3 regions of the Actinopolymorpha sp. B17G11 genome follow, and region 1 is predicted to be linked to each of the others. Evidence: riboswitches for the same ligand, from Rfam matches in the RefSeq annotation. Region 1 holds a riboswitch; each other region holds the start of a gene.

Evidence for each region. Region 1 has a riboswitch for cobalamin ahead of ABN028_RS20690 (ribonucleoside-diphosphate reductase subunit alpha). Riboswitches for the same ligand answer to the same signal wherever they lie in the genome.
Region 2: another riboswitch for cobalamin. It lies ahead of metE (5-methyltetrahydropteroyltriglutamate--homocysteine S-methyltransferase); the one in region 1 lies ahead of ABN028_RS20690 (ribonucleoside-diphosphate reductase subunit alpha).
Region 3: another riboswitch for cobalamin. It lies ahead of ABN028_RS13730 (SCO2322 family protein); the one in region 1 lies ahead of ABN028_RS20690 (ribonucleoside-diphosphate reductase subunit alpha).

The regions. Positions count from the first base shown of each region.
Region 1 is NZ_JBEFTW010000021.1:3,719-6,989, reverse strand. It holds gene ABN028_RS20690 (ribonucleoside-diphosphate reductase subunit alpha) at 1-1,561, opposite strand, end outside; cobalamin riboswitch at 1,652-1,971, opposite strand; gene ABN028_RS20685 (GxGYxYP domain-containing protein) at 2,194-3,271, shown strand, end outside.
Region 2 is NZ_JBEFTW010000033.1:56,540-59,810, reverse strand. It holds gene ABN028_RS27230 (Nramp family divalent metal transporter) at 1-896, shown strand, start outside; cobalamin riboswitch at 964-1,193, shown strand; gene metE (5-methyltetrahydropteroyltriglutamate--homocysteine S-methyltransferase) at 1,239-3,271, shown strand, end outside.
Region 3 is NZ_JBEFTW010000011.1:11,703-14,973, forward strand. It holds gene ABN028_RS13725 (energy-coupling factor transporter transmembrane component T family protein) at 1-1,201, opposite strand, end outside; gene ABN028_RS13730 (SCO2322 family protein) at 1,213-1,998, opposite strand; cobalamin riboswitch at 2,150-2,338, opposite strand; gene ABN028_RS13735 (hypothetical protein) at 2,404-2,613, shown strand; gene ABN028_RS13740 (DUF3043 domain-containing protein) at 2,653-3,240, opposite strand.

The sequences.
Region 1 (3,271 bases):
AGAGCGTCCATTCCGCGTCGGCCTCGACCCGTTGCAGGAAAAGGTCGGGAATCCAGTTGGCGGTGTTCATGTCATGCGTACGCCGCCGGTCGTCACCGGTGTTCTTCCGCAGGTCGAGGAACTCCTCGATGTCGATGTGCCAGGTCTCCAGATAGGCGCAGGCCGCACCCTTGCGCTTCCCACCCTGGTTGACGGCGACCGCGGTGTCATTGGCGATCTTGAGGAACGGCACGACGCCCTGCGAATGGCCGTTGGTGCCCTTGATGTGGGCGCCCATTCCGCGGACCGGGGTCCAGTCGTTGCCGAGCCCGCCGGCGTACTTCGACAACAGGGCATTGTTCCTGATTCCGGAGAAGATGCCGTCGAGGTCGTCTGCCACCGTCGTGAGGAAACACGAGGAGAGCTGCGGGCGGGTCGTTCCCGCGTTGAACAGGGTCGGCGTCGAGCACATGAAGTCGAACGACGACAGCAGTTCGTAGAATTCGATCGCGCGGGCCTCCGGGTCGTCCTCGCGAAGCGAGAGCCCCATGGCCACCCGCATGAAGAACGCCTGCGGGAGCTCGAACCGGCTGCCCTGGCTCTGCCCGTCGGCCTCAGCCGTCGCCCCTGCTTCTGGATAGCCACGGATGAGGTACCTGTCGTAGAGCGTCTGCAGCCCCAGGAACTGGAACGCCAGGTCGCGTTCGGGCCGTATCGCCCCTCCGAGCCGGTCGAGGTCGAAACGCTCCAGCTCCGGGTCCAGCAGCTCCGACCGGACCGCGCGGCGCACGTAGTCGCGGAAGTAGCGGGGGTACCGCGCGGCCATCTCCTCGTGGTTCGCCTCGTCGGGAGTGCCGGAGACGAACGTCAACGCCTCGCGCCGGAGCTTGTCGAGCAGCAGCCGGGCGCTCACGTGGGAGTACGCGGGATCGGTCTCGACGAACGTCCGCGCCGCCATGACGAGCGCAAGCTCCAACTCGGCGAGCGTGATCCCGTCGTAGAGGTTGCGGTGGACCTCGGTCAGGACCGAGCTCGCCGACACCGCCTCGAGACCCGCGCAGGACTCCTCGACGAGGTGGGTGAGGCGCCCCAGGTCCAACGGCTGCAGTTCGCCGTCAGGTCCCTTCACCCGTACGTCGGGCACGGCCTGGCTCTCGGCTTCGTCGCTGACAGTGGCGTGCTCACGTTCGATCCGGGCGCGGGCGTGCTCCTCGCGGTAGAGCACGTACGCCCGCGCCACCCGGTGCTCACCCGCCCGCATGAGGGCGAGCTCCACCTGGTCCTGGATGTCCTCGATGTGGCAGATCCGGCCGAGGTCGGGATGCCGGGTGAGCGAGGTCACCACCTGGTGGGTCAGCTCCTCGACGGTCTCGTGGACCCTCGTCGAGTCACTCGCCTGCGGACCTTCGACGGCGAGGAACGCCTTCGTTAGTGCGACCGCGATCTTCGACGCGTCGAACGGCGACGTCGCGCCGTCCCTGCGGACGACCTGGGTGTGCGGATGGGTTGCTGACATGGACGCTGTCTCCTTGCGAGCTCGATCGACGGTGCCCGTCGAGCCTGGGAAGAAGATGCGCGACACCGGCCTGCCGAGCGCACACGAAGGCGGCACGGCGTGACGGCGGAACATCCCGGGCTCTTCCCTCGAGGCCGGCGGGCGGCGCGCACTAGGGAGGTACGCGCACTGGTGGCAGGTCTTCGGACTCGCGGGCAGGTGCTTCCTACTGGCCATCGCTTCCCAGACATGCGTCCATGTCCAGTGCTTGACCGGCTGGATCCGTGCGTTCGCGACCACACGAGGCCGCACCTTCGCCACAAGGGGCAGAAAGCACGACCGGAAATCACCACCGGTGATGGCGTTCGTTCCCGCTCACCGCTGCGGGGCAGTCCCGGACTCGCACCGGGTTCCCTCTTGACGGCGACGCCCCGGTGACGGGGTGTCGCCGCGGCTCCGACGGCCTGGACGGCCGCAGGAACCACCAGCGAGCTAGAGGCTACATGTAGGGGCGGACAACACCGTGGAACCCAAGATGCGGTGTGTCGCGTGTCGCGCTGCGGAAGGCGGAAGGGTCGCGTGGTCGCCTCGCCGGCACCGGCTCGGCACGTCCGAGTAGGGACGAATCCTGGCCGGCCGGGAGGCGGCTCAGTACGGTGCGAGCGATCCTGAACCACGCAGCGATGGGCCCCGGCTCGCGACGGAAGGCTGTGTCCGCCATGAACGATCGACCCGGCATGTCCCGACGACAGGCACTCGGCAGGGCGGCATGGGGAGCGGCCGGTGCCGCCGTGTGGGGAGCCACGGGAGTCTCCCAGGCCGGCCCGGCAGCCGCCGCAGCCCCCACCGGGACGGCGCTCTTGGCTCCCGGCGCGCAGCAGGCCGCCGACGCGCTGTATCCGAAGGGGGTCCGCCCGACCAGGCTGTACGTGATCGGCGAAGGAGCGCTAAGGCCCGAGGAACGCGTCCTGGCCGGAACTCTTCAGGGCCAGCTGGCGCGCCGGTGCCGGGGCGGGACCGACAACGACGTCCCGGGCATCTATCTCGACGTGCCCGGTGTCGGCTACCCGGTGTGGCTGGCCGACCTTGCCGAGCGCTACGACATCGAGCTGATCCCGGTCAACGACCTCTGGACACTGGTCGACCGCTTTACCAGCCAGGAAACGAACGGCGGCCCCATCGACCGGTACGTCCTCTACCGCCGGGCCGAGCCGTCCATCAACGTCGCCACCACCGTCGCGGGGCTGACGGGCGCGGTCGCCGTGGAGGAGGCCCTGGAGCCGGTCGCCAAGCAGCACGGCCTGCGCAGAGTCGCGGACGTACGCGGCAAGGACGACCGCTGGGTGAAGGAGACGTACTGGTCGCGGTTGCGGCACGACCTCGTGGTGGAGCAGAAACCGGACTTCGCGAACCAACTCCGCGACTACGCCACGATGGCCGGGGCTCTGATGTTCTACGACGGCAACTCGGACTTCCGTCGTTCGGTCGTCGGGGATCTCGCGCCGGACTCCGCCACGATCGGATGGGGCGACGCCTCCCAGGGCGAGGACAAGTTCGTGTCGGTGTCGTCACAGGCCGGCGTACGGACCATCCCTGCCGACCACGCGCGCAACCTGGCGCCGCTCTCCGGCATCCGCCACAGCCGACTCAGCCAGCGGGCCCCGGAAGTAGCGCTAGCGGCCACGCCGGAGGTCGATCCGGACACCCACTACGCCTCGTTCCTGATCACCGACGGCGACAACATCCAGTGGATGCTCGGAGACTTCCAGAGCAGTGCGAACTGGTTCGCGAGCCCCC
Region 2 (3,271 bases), on a different contig from region 1:
TGATCCTCGACCTGCTGCTCGTGCCCGCGAGCCTTTGGTGGGAAGGGATTCGTGGCTTCGTCACCCCGGCCGCCCCGCCTGCCGGCATCACCGCCACCGAGCTCGGCGGCCTCGCGGGCTTCACTGCCCTCGCGTCCGGGCTGAACTGGTACATCATGAGCCACTACCGTGACAAGGGCTACGGCATGGGCCACCGGGTCGGTTTCCTGAGCGGTCTGCGTGGCGACCGGAACGCCGTCCTCGCAAGCGGCATCACGTTCCCCGACGACGCGAAGAACCGTGCCCTGTGGCGGCGGTGGTACCGCCTGCTGCTCACCGACATGTGGGGCGTCTTCTTCGTCGGTGCGATGCTCGGCATGCTTCTCCCCACTCTGTTGATGGCGCGCGCGGTGGAGATCCGGGGCGAAGGGCCGACCCCCGAGACCGTTCCGACGTTCGTCGCCGACGTCCTTCGCGGCGAGTACGGGACGTTCGTCTTCTACGTCGCCTTGCTCATGGGCGTCTTCGTCCTCTTCAGCACCCAACTGGGCATCTTCGAGGCGATGGTACGAACCACCACGGACGCCTCGCACGCGACGAGTTCGAGGCTGCGCGCGTGGATCGAGGGCGATCCACGGAAGTTCTACTACCCGTTCATGATCCTGCTGCTCGTGATCATCAGCATCGTCATCCACCTGGCGGTGCCGGTCGGCCTCGTCCAGTGGTCGGCGAACATGGCGAACTTCGGCGCCCTGATCTATCCGTTCATGCTCATCTATCTCAACCGGCAACTGCCGAAGCCCGCACGTCCGCGCCCCTGGCACACCGTGATCCTGCTGTTGAACGTCCTGTTCTTCGGTTTCTTCTTCGTCAACTTCGTCGCCGACCTGGTAGGCGACCCGCTCATCACCTTCTGACAAGGCCGCTGCCGAGGCCCGCCCTGTGCTTCAGCCGGGCTGCAACGGTCCGTGGGCCCTGGGCGCTATGGTCGTAGGTGTGGTTGGTTCGCTCGACCGGCACGACCCTTCGTGACCGGCCGGGCGAGGTAAGAGGGAACCCGGTGGGATTCCGGGACTGCCCCGCAGCGGTGAGTGGGAACGACCGCCGTACGAACGCACTGGGCCGACATCATCGGTCGCCTGGGAAGCGACGGCCAGTAGGCAGAGCGCAGAGCGCCCACGAGTCCGAAGACCTGCCGACCGCCCGCGCGCCGCCCCGGCGTCGCGGTCCGCTATCTGAGTTCCCGAGGGAAGGACTCCATGGCAGTACGTACGACCGTGCTCGGATATCCCCGGATCGGCCCACGGCGCGAGCTCAAGCGCGCGGCGGAGGCATTCTGGGCGAGCCGATCCGATGCCGAGACTCTTCACCAGACCGCCGTCCAACTCCGCCGGCAGACGTGGGAGTCGCTGCGCGACGCCGGCGTCGACGACATCCCGTCCAACACCTTCTCGCTCTACGACCACGTGCTCGACCAGGCGGTACTTGTCGGCGCGATCCCGGAGCGGTTCGCCGGCCTGGAGGGGCTCGAGCGTTACTTCGCGATGGCCCGTGGCACCGCCGGGGTGCCGCCACTGGAGATGACCAAGTGGTTCGACACCAACTACCACTACCTCGTGCCGGAGCTCGGCCCGGAGACGGCGTTCCGGCTCGACCGCGACGCCGCGCGGAAGCCGGTCGCCGAGTACCGCGAGGCGGCGGCGCTCGGGATCGACACCCGCCCCGTGCTCCTCGGCCCGGTCAGTTTCCTGCTGCTGGCGAAGCCTGACACTGAAGCGCCCAAGGGGTTCCGGCCGCTCGACCTGCTGCCGGGCCTGCTCGACGTGTACGCCGACCTGCTGGCGGAGCTGGCGGCCGCCGGGGCGACCTGGGTGCAGCTCGACGAGCCGGTGCTCGCCGCCGACCGGACACCCGAGGAGATCCAGGCCGTCCGTACGGCCTACGACCGGCTCGGCGGCCTGCCTCCGAAGCGGCGACCCAAGCTGGCCGTGGCCACGTACTTCGGGGCGATCGGCGACGCGCTGCAGACTCTCGGTCGTACGCCGGTGGAGGGCGTTGCGCTTGACCTCGTGACCAGCCGGGCCGACGTCGCACGCATCGCCGGCGCGGGACTCGCGCGGAAGACGCTCTTCGCCGGCCTGGTCGACGGCCGCAACGTCTGGCGTACCGACCTCTCCGGCGCTCTCGCCACTGCCGCCTCGCTCCTGGGTTCGGTCGGCGAGCTGGTCGTGAGCACCTCGTGCTCGCTGCTGCATGTCCCGCTCGACCTCGACCTGGAGCGGGGCCTGCCGGCGGACCTTCGCGAACGGCTGGCGTTTGCCCGGCAGAAGGTGGCCGAGGTGGTCCTGCTGGGCCGCGCGCTGCGGGAGGGTCGGTCCGCGATCGAGTCGGAGCTTTCCGCGGCCACGCGCGCCCGAGCGACGGCCCGGCAAGGTGCGGTTGACGCGCGGGTGCGAGCCCGGATCACCGCGCTGGGCGAGGGCACGCCACGAGGCGACTTCGCCGCCCGGGCGGCCACCCAGAAGGCGGTGGGGAACCTGCCGTTGCTGCCCACGACGACGATCGGGTCGTTCCCGCAGACGAAGGAGATCCGCGCCGCACGGGCCGATCTGCGGGCGGGTCGGATCTCCGCGGCCGACTACGACGCCGCGATGCGGGCGGAGATCGACCGGGTGATCGCCCTGCAGGAGGACGTCGGGCTGGACGTGCTGGTCCACGGCGAGCCCGAACGCAACGACATGGTGCAGTACTTCGCCGAACGCCTCGCGGGCTACGCGAGCACCGATCATGGCTGGGTCCAGTCGTACGGCAGTCGTTATGTCCGGCCACCGATCCTCGCAGGGGACGTGTCCCGGCCCGAGCCGATGACGGTGGAATGGACGACGTACGCACAGTCGCGGACGACGAAGCCTGTCAAGGGAATGTTGACAGGCCCGGTGACCATGCTCGCGTGGTCCTTCGTCCGCGACGACCAGCCGCTCGCCGACACCGCGAAGCAGGTGGCGCTGGCGCTGCGGGACGAGATCCGCGACCTGGAGGCGGCGGGCATCCGCTACATCCAGGTGGACGAGCCGGCCCTGCGGGAGCTGTTGCCGTTGCGAGCGGCGCAGCAACCGGACTACGTCGCGTGGGCGGTCGCGGCGTTCCGACTGGCGACGTCAGGGGTCTCCGACGGCACCCAGATCCACTCGCACATGTGCTATTCGGAGTTCGGGGAGATCGTCGACACCATCGACGCGCTCGACGCCGACGTCACCAGCGTGGAGGCGGCCCGGTCCCGGATGGAACTCGT
Region 3 (3,271 bases), on a different contig from region 1:
GCACCTTCCCCCGTCGGTCGCCCGCCCGCTGGTCGTCTGCCTGTTTGTCGCCCGCCCGCTGGTCGTCTGTGTGTTCGTCGTCCGCCTGCTGGCCGGCGGGCGCCTCGTCGCTCACCGGTAGGGGAGGTGGAGCCAACCACGCGGGCAGGAGGCCGAGGAGCGCGGCCACGGTGGGGATCATCGGCAGCTCGGGCACCGTGAGCGGCACGGTACTGGCGACGAGGTCGCCGCCCCCCGCGACGGATGCCCACAAGAAGCCAGCGGCGACGGCAACGCCGCTGGCGGTGACCAGCCATTCCGGCAGGGCCCACGGATCTGGCCGGTACCTCGTCCGGACCGTGCGCCGGCCACCGAGCATCAACCCGGCGCACGCGGTGACGAGCCCCGCGCCGAGAGCGGGCAGGGCGAGGGTTCGGGTGGCACCGGCGTCGAGGAGCCCGTAGACGCCGACGCAGATACCCATCAGGCCCCCGAGGACGAGGCCGGAGGTGAGCAGGCGGGCCCGCCGGGTCACGTTGCCGAGCCGGCCGTATCCCCGTGAGTCCATCGCCGCCGCCAGCGCGAGGGAGCGTTCCAAAGCTCCCTCCAGGACGGGTACGGCGGTGGCACGGACCGAGCGCAGGCCACGGTCCGGCTGGCCGCGCAGCCGGCGGGCCGCCCGCGCCCGCGCCGCGTCGGCGACGAGCTGAGGTGCGAACGTCATGGCGACCACGACCGCGACACCCAGCTCATAGAGCGCTCCAGGCACGTGCGTGAGCAGGCGCTTGGGGTTGGCGAGCGCGTTCGCCGCCCCGACGCAGCCGAGTATCGCGGCGAGCCGCAATCCGTCGTACACCGCCGATGCCAGCGCCTCCGCGGTGACCTGGCCGCCGATCCGGATGCCGTCGACCCACTCCGGCAGGGGCAGCTCGGGCAGGGTGAAGAGGACCGTCCGGCCGGCGACGGCGGCGCCGAACACCGCCTGGAACACGACGCGGATCACGATGACCGCCAACCCGAGCTTGAGAAACGCCGCATAGGAGTTGGCCCACGGCGCGGTCGATCGCCTGGCCGCCACGACGTAACCCGCAACCGCCAGCAGCAAGGCGAGCAGCAGCGGGTTCGTCGTCCGGCTGGCGGCGGTGGCGAGCCCGAGCGCCCACAGCCACCACGCGCCCGGGTGCAGGTTCCGGGCGAAGGAGGGGCGATGGGCTGCACGCACGGGTCGGCCCGTCAGCCCGCCGAGCCGGCGTCGGCGTTGCGCTGACGCCGGATCATGAACCCACCGACAATCAGCACGACCACGACCGCGACGGCTGCCACCGGCAGGACTGGGAACCCATCCGACTCGGCGTCCGCGCTCGCGGCGGTTTCTGAAGACTCAGCTGGGCTGGAGTCCCCGGCGGGAGCGGCTGCCGCGGGCAGCGCGAGAGAGACGCTCGGCTCGGGCGTGGGGAACTCCGGCACCGAGTCGACGGCGTCGCCGCACCCGGTTGCTGGGAAGTCGTCGATGGCGCAGACCAGCCCTTTCTGCTCGCGTACCTCACCGATGGCGGCGAGCACCTGCGCGGAACTGGCTTTCGCGTCGACCACCGCGCATGCACCGCGGGCGTCCGGTGGCTCCGGCTCGCCCTCGGCCTCGCCGGCGAGGCCGTAGTCGACGACGACGGCAACGCGCTTCTTGCCTGTCTCGGCTGGTGTCGACCCGCAGATCTGATCGAAGTCTCCGGCGGCCCGCGGCAGGCGCGGCGGTGTCTTCTCGCCCGAGACGGCGAGCCGCCATCCCTCTACGGCACCGTCCTTCGGGGTGACGCCGGAAGGGCCGGACTTTGCCAGTGCCCAGGCGTCGTCCTGCCACTGGTAGAAGCCCCAGAAGCGGTACGCATCCGCGTGGGCGGTGCCGGTGCCAGCGGCGAGTACGGCCGCGAGTACAGCGGCACAGAGTACGACGAAGAACGGAACGGCCAGCGTGGCGTACAGCAGGCCGGCGCGACGACGGCGGCGGATCTCGGACCGCATCGATGTCCTCTCACGGTGTTCGGTCACGGTCGATGCGGGAACCGGACCACACACGAGAGATGCCCCCGGCAACGCAGGCGGCGTACGCCTGGAGCCGAGGGCGGGCTCGGGTGTCTGACCCGGGCTCCGCCCGCAGACCTCGACGGGTGGTGTGGAGCCGGCCGCCATGGTCAGGTGCTCCGGCTTGCCGCGGGCGCCTGGTGTCGAACCCCTGGATCGAGCCAGTGGATCGAGCGACCTGGCACGCGGCCTACGGTTGCGGGTCAGCGCCGGACTCGGACCGGCTTCCCCTGCTGGTGGTGGCCTTTTCGACCACAACCCCATGGCGGTAGTGCTGGACGGACGGTCTCACGCCCGCACCCGGAAGTCAAAGGAGGGTGGGGGCCTCCACTAGGCTCACCTGCCATGACGTGGACGTGGCGGCTCGAGGACGCCGAGGGCAACCCTGTGGACGCTGGCGAGTTGGCGCGCAGCGAATTCCCTTCGCAGAGCGACGCGGAGAGCTGGGTCGGTGAGTGCTGGCGTGATCTCGTCGCCGTGGGCGTCGACCAGGTGGTGCTGCTCGAGTCGGGGCGCGAGGTCTACGGGCCGATGAGCCTGCATCCCGCCGACTAGCTCGCACCACCTCGCCGGACGCGTCGGTCGCGGCGTCGTTCAGATCGTCTCGCCGGGCTTCACGAGCGGCTTGGGCATGCGGAGCCGGCGGATCTGGGTGGCCCGCATGACGCCGTAGGCGACGGCACCCCGGTGACTCTCGTCCGGGAAGCGTTCGCGCAACTGCCGCTTCAGCCGGCGTCCCATGAAGATCAGGTCGATCGGTACGACGATGATCGCGACCAGCCACAGGTAGGTGGCGACGATCTGTACCTGCGGCATGGGGATCGTCATGACGATGAAGATCACCAGGAAGTAGGGCAGGAGATACTCCGCGGGAGTACGCCTGGAGTCGACGAAGTCGCGGCAGAACCTCTTCACCGGGCCCTTGTCGCGTGCCGGGAGGTAGCGGTCGTCGCCGGTCACCATCGCCTGCTGGACCTTCGCCCGCTCGGCGCGGGCCTTCTCCCGCTGCTGGCGGATGGCTTCCTTGCGGTCACGCGGTGCCGACACGCGTGCCTTGCGTGCCTGTTCGGCATCGCGGCGCTTGGGGGTGGGCCGACCCTTGCTGCCCGGTCGAGCAGGAGCGGTCTCGGCGGCAGCCTCGGACGGCGGCGGCGCCTCTTCGGTCGTACGGCGTCGGAACACGATCGACAGGGTATCGGCTCGACCACGCTCA